2 regions of the Rossellomorea sp. NPDC071047 genome follow, and region 2 is predicted to be linked to the other one. Evidence: riboswitches for the same ligand, from Rfam matches in the RefSeq annotation. Region 2 holds a riboswitch; the other holds the start of a gene.

Region 1 (3,169 bases), on a different contig from region 2:
TAATCCGGCTGGAATAAACAGGCCAATGGCAAGACCTTGCATGACAGCCGATGAATAGACAAGCCATAGACTAGGTTCAGTAAAGTAAAAGAGCCAGCGGAGCATGGAAGCAGCACCTGCCAAGGCAGCGACGGTTAACAAACCGAATTTATCAATCCATCCACCGGCGATCCTCATAAAGGGGACCTCCGATAACACTGCAATCAGGAACGCAAGACCAATCCCTGCATACGTTCCACCTGAGTCTTCAACAAATAATCCAAAATACACATTGTTTGCCAGATTCGGGCCGAACACTAAGAATGTGACCGCTAAAAAGATAAGGAACTTTTTCATCGTGAATAATTCCTTCATCCCTGCCTTTAAATCAAGCTTGGCTGCCGCCCTCTCTTTCGGAAAACGGAACGAAAGGAATCCGGATAGGACTAAACAAATAAAGAAAGAGTAAAAAATGATGGTAGGCCCGATGAATCCTTCTGAAAGTCTTCCCATCATAAAGACTGCGATACCAAAGCCCAAAGAGCCGAACAGGCGGATATTTCCATAGTTATACCGGACTTTACTTGTATACTTCAAGCTTATACTATCGGATACAGGAATGATCGCACTTTGGAAGATTGCAACTAGAATGGCCACGATAAGCAGGCCATAGTAAAAGTCCATGAACAAGTAACCGAGTGCAAAGATCCCTGCTACTAAAGAGGTTAAACCAAGAACCAAGGTGGGACGATTGGTCGTGTCACTCACCATTCCCCATATAGGCTGGAAGAAAATCATCATAATGGGGCCTACAGACATGATCGTTCCAATCTGATAACCATTTAAGCCCACACTTTCGCTCAAATACACACTGAGTAAGGGATATAAACTACCAACACCGAAGAACGTCAATAAATAAAATCCTTGTAAGGTAAAAATTTGATTTCGTACAGTTCTTTCCACTACCGTATCCCCCAAGATGTTTTTTGTCTTCCTTATAGTAGACCTTGAACGGTCAATTGTCTATGAGTTTATACCTTATTATGGATAAAATCATACTTTTGTTGTTGGTAAGGAAGGAAATAGACTGATGTCCATGCTACAGAAAAAATTCCCGTTTGACTTTTTCCAGTAAACCCTTTAAAGTATGGAAGTATATTTAAATCAACTAAATACGATATTCTTCTTATCCAGAGAGACGGAGGGACTGGCCCTGCGATGTCTCGGCAGCGGACTCATATTGAGTGCTGTGCCACATCCAGCAAGCGAAATGCTTGAAAGATAAGAGGAGTGTTTCGTTCTTTTGAAACCTCTTCTTATTTTGGAAGAGGTTTTTTGTATGTTAGTAAATTGGACGTCAAAGGAGTGTTAGGAATGAATCAAGAAAGAGGAAATTTATTGGCGTTACTGCCTTTGATCATATTTGTTTCACTGTTCCTTGGAGCAGGCATCATTTCGGGAGACTTTTATGCGTTTCCTGTACTAGTATCGATCATCATTGCATCTGTGGTAGGTCTTGTGATGAACCGAAAAGAGACATTAACGGCTAAGATTGAGCGTTTCGCTAAAGGAGCCGGTCACCCTGATATCATGATCATGGTCTTTATCTTCCTGTTAGCAGGAGCATTTTCCGGAGTGGCTGAAAAGATGGGGGCCGTTGATTCAACCGTAAACTTCGCCCTATCCGTGCTCCCTGGTAACTTGATCATCGTTGGATTATTTATTATTGCTGCTTTCATATCATTATCAATGGGTACGTCCATGGGAACGATCGCAGCACTTGCGCCAATCGGTGTCGGGATTAGTTCAGGTACAGATATTTCCATGCCCCTTGCGATGGCGACAGTTATTGGAGGAGCGATGTTCGGAGATAACTTATCATTCATTTCAGATACGACCATTGCAGCTGTTCGTACTCAGAAAACGGAAATGAAAGATAAATTTAAAGTGAACTTCTTCATTGTATTACCTGCTGCAATCGTGACAATGGTGATTCTCCTTGTTCTTACTATGGGGAATCAATCAACTGTCGGAGTGGAAAGCTTTAATTGGATTAAAATTCTCCCTTACCTTGGAGTTATCATCGGTGCTCTTGCAGGTTTAAATGTATTTGTCGTTTTGTTAGGCGGAATTGTTTTAGCTGGAATCATTGGATTCATAGATGGAAGCTTTACTCCAGCCAGTTATTTCGGCAGTGTGGCCGATGGAATGACAGGGATGGCAGAGATCGTGATTCTATCCGTACTGATTGGCGGAGTTGTCGAACTCATCCGTTATAACGGCGGTATTCAGGCTTTACTATATCATGCTACACGCAAAATCAAGTCTCCTCAGGGAGCACAGCTTGCTACTGCAGGATTAGTGAGTTCTACTAACCTTTGCACAGCAAACAACACGATTTCAATCATTATTGCCGGTCCACTTGCCAAATCGATTAGTGAAAACTATGGAGTCGATGCCCGTAAATCAGCCAGTATCCTTGATATTTTCTCTTGTTCGATTCAAGGGCTGATCCCTTACGGAGCACAGGCCCTGTTAGTGGCTGAAGTCGCGGGCATTTCACCGGTCAGCATTATCCCATATGCCTTCTACCCTATCTTGATTGCTGTTTGCGGTTTGATTGCCATTCGATTCGCACTACCGAAATTCACACGTAAATCAGCACCGGAAGCAAACTCGGTTCGATCTTAGTAAATGATAGTAGAGAGACAAATCCTTTGGGGTTTGTCTTTTTTTTGAGCTAAGAAAAAGCAGATTCCGTTTCCGGTAATCTGCTCACTTTTTATAACAAATCATTTACATGATAAAGCTTACCACTTTCGATTTCGCTTTCTGTTACGAGTTTAACCAGTGCATTAGCGACCGTATCCGTTTCACGAAGCATCCCTTCCTCTTTGTAGCGCTGAAAGGATTCTACATCGGCAAAGGCTTCTTTAGAGGAGGAACGGATTTCTCCCTGCATATCCGTATCCATGACACCCGGGCTGAAGGCAATCACTTGATGGCGGCTATGCTTTTTAGAAAGCTCCAGGCTTACGGTTTCCGTCAGCATGTTCACGCCGGCTTTGGTTGCGCAGTACGTACTCCATCCGTGAACAGGACGACTTCCTGCTCCTGAGCTGATATTGATCATGATCATCTTCGATTCGGAACCCCTGGCTGCTTTTAGCATCTCATTGGTGGAGATCAT
Region 2 (3,169 bases):
TTGGATGAATGCCTTCCCCCCTCCAATTGCCCCATCTGGATGGCCATGGATGCCACCGCCTGCATTAATGACACAATCTAAACCAAAATCCTTTATCAAAAGCGGAACAAGCGCAGGGTGGATGCCTGCTGACGGTACGGGCAATGCTCGTTTTAGATGATCGTCATCCTTCGTTAACTCATGGCTGATCGACAGGACTTGATTCTTATCTAATGCGACGCTTCCGTATGGAGATGGAAATAAAGAAAAATCAGCTCCGGCCATTCTTAAGAATTTCCCTAACCATAGAGAATAACTCACACCATATGCAGGAGATGAAGCAACAGCACCTGCGAATGCAGGATGGGCCATAATAGGCAATCCGATTTCAGGGTCCTCCCTCAATTCCTGGAGAACATCCAGTCCGTAAGAGAATACATTGAATAAAAGGGCATGGGCTCCAAGCTCACGTGCTTTTCTTGCTTTATCACGTAATTCTGAAGTCCTTCCTGTCAGGTTTACAGCATACAATGTTTTCTTACCTGTCTCTTCATACAGCTCGTGTAATACTCTTTTCCCTATACTGATCCTCTCAGCGAAAGGTGTCAGTGAATTATCAAAAAGAATCTCATCGTCTTTTACTACATCGACTCCCCCGAGAGCCTGTGCCCTTAATTGAGTTTCAAGGTAAGTAAGATCCCTGCCGATTACGCCTTTAAAGATGCTCATTAACAGGGGTCTGTCTTGTGCACCCGTTAGCTCCCTGATTCCTTCTATTCCAAACCGTGGTCCAGGATAGGCTTTTTTCAAGTCACTGGAAAACTCTATATCTACTAATTTCACTTCACCATCCAGGGAAAGCTTCCCGAATACCGTAGTGAGGATGGCCGGAATATCATTGGAATAATTATGACCGGGATAGCCGATCTGCACTTCACCCCGGGAGCCGCCTTCCTCTTCCCACTCCTTCACGGAAACGACTCTCCCCTTGTACTTCCGCAATTGATCCTGTTCCAGGAGAGGTAAGTCCGTCCATGAACCGACCGTCAATCCCAGGGCGATCCCTTCTGCCTTTTTCTCGAATGAACCACTCTTTCCCTTTATTTCATATGTGGCTATCACTTCACTCATTGTTGTCCTGCCTCCTTTTTAATTATGCTATTTTTAGCCGCAAGTTGATTTCATACGCCTGGGCAAACAAAAAAACCTCTTCCAAATAAGAAGAGGTTTGATAAAGTCACTCTTTCTTATCTGTCAGCTTTATTGCTGCAAGAATTAGCACCGTGCTTGAATAAGTCGGTTGCCGGGCTTCATAGGGCTGGTCCCTCCGCCTGCTCTTGATAAGAATTTCATTATTCATTATTTCAGTTGGATTATTGCACCAATTTCAAATTCTGTCAATCCCTTTTGTTGAATAATTCTAAATTTTCTATACGTGAAATCGCTTCTTTTATCCGCTCGTTTGTGGTTAATAGTCCTACACGTACATACCCTTCTCCGAATTCTCCAAAGCCTACACCCGGGGCTACAGCGACTTTGATTTTTTCAAGTAAATAAGTAGAGAACTCTACAGAGCTGAATCCATCAGGTACTTTTAACCAGGCGAAGAAGGAACCTTGTGGAGCTTTTACATCCCACCCTATATCCTGAAGTCCGGAGATTAATAGTTTTCTCCTTTCTTCGTATGTTGAAACCAGAGAATCTACACATTCCTGGGAACTTAAAAGGGCAGTGGCAGCCGCTTCTTGAATAGCACCGAACAGACTCACATATAAGTGATCTTGCAGGAGGTTGATCGCTTCTATGACACTCTTATTCCCTACTGCAAACCCCACTCTCCAGCCAGCCATATTATACGTTTTCGATAATGTATAAATCTCGATCCCCACATCCTTTGCTCCATCTGTTTCCAAGAAGCTTATGGGCTTATTTCCATCAAACCCAATAGCTCCATAGGCAAAATCATGTACAACACATATATCATGCTGATTGGCAAGAGTGACTGTTTCTTCAAAGAATGATTCTGTGGCGATCGCTCCAGTAGGGTTATTAGGGTAGTTCAGAAACATTAGCTTCGCATTTTCCAGCTCATTACGGGAGTGTTCACTATAATCAGGCAGAAAGCCATTCTCCTCTCGCAGAGGCATTTTAATCATACGAGCTTCTGCCAATGCTACCCCTGATAAATAATCGGGATAACCGGGATCGGGCACCAATACCCCATCACCAGGATTCAATAAACATTGAGGGATTTCAACTAACCCGGCCTTTCCTCCGAACAGAACGGCTACCTCTGTTTCCGGATCTAATTCCACATCATATTCACGCAGGTAGAATGCAGCAATCGCCTCTTTAAAGGACGGTAAGCCGCGAAATGGAGGATACTTATGATTGGACGGGGAAGCTGCTGCTTCTGTCAGTTTCTCCACAATATGTGGAGGAGTCGGTTGATCCGGATTTCCCTGTCCCAAATTAATGACATCATGTCCCTCTTTGACAACAGCATTCACTGTTTTTGCCAGGGATGCGAAAAATTGTTCAGGTAATAAATCTAATCGTTTTGCCTTTCCAAAGGTTTTCATACACTCACCCACTACATTTTTTTGAAAATTAATTACTTTCAAATTCTAGTCACAAATGATATAACGGGAAATAAAGAATGTAAAGGAATAAATTCCAAAAAGTCATTAATGAGGTGAAAGAAATGATTCAAAAGTTAGGTCTTGCACAAATCGATATTGTGTTCGGACATCCCGAAGAAAACAAGAAAAAAGTAGAACGATGGGTTAAAAAAGCTAGTGAAGAAGGCTGTGATACAGTTGTGCTCCCTGAGCTTTGGACGACTGGATATGACCTTACAAGAATGGATGAAATCGCTGATGACGGAGCAAAGGATTCAACCTCCTTCCTGTCTGCCTTGTCAAATAAATATTCCATTCACATTGTAGGTGGTTCTGTTGCAGAGAAAACGCAGGATGGGGTGTCCAATACCCTTCTAGTTACGAATTCAAAAGGCGAGTTGGTGAAAAAGTATTCGAAGCTTCACTTGTTTAAGCTGATGGATGAACATCATTATTTACTTCCTGGTCATGAGGATGGCATCTTCACGCTTCAAGACACAAAAATGGGGGGATTGATTTGTTACGACATCCGTTTCCCGGAATGGTTCAGAAAACAAGTTCTAATGGGT

Evidence for each region. A riboswitch is a leader RNA that binds a small molecule or an ion and turns the genes downstream of it on or off. The one in region 2 is predicted to bind S-adenosylmethionine.
Region 1: linked by a shared signal. The riboswitch ahead of ACQKFO_RS22010 (Na+/H+ antiporter NhaC family protein) and the one ahead of ACQKFO_RS18410 (2,3-diketo-5-methylthiopentyl-1-phosphate enolase) in region 2 are both predicted to bind S-adenosylmethionine.

What each region holds. Positions count from the first base shown of each region.
Region 1 is NZ_JBNNJT010000009.1:22,072-25,240, reverse strand. It holds gene ACQKFO_RS22015 (MFS transporter) at 1-942, opposite strand, end outside; SAM riboswitch class I at 1,163-1,267, shown strand; gene ACQKFO_RS22010 (Na+/H+ antiporter NhaC family protein) at 1,354-2,670, shown strand; gene ACQKFO_RS22005 ((S)-benzoin forming benzil reductase) at 2,762-3,169, opposite strand, start outside.
Region 2 is NZ_JBNNJT010000005.1:361,424-364,592, reverse strand. It holds gene ACQKFO_RS18410 (2,3-diketo-5-methylthiopentyl-1-phosphate enolase) at 1-1,110, opposite strand, end outside; SAM riboswitch class I at 1,224-1,326, opposite strand; gene ACQKFO_RS18405 (pyridoxal phosphate-dependent aminotransferase) at 1,377-2,561, opposite strand; gene ACQKFO_RS18400 (carbon-nitrogen family hydrolase) at 2,684-3,169, shown strand, end outside.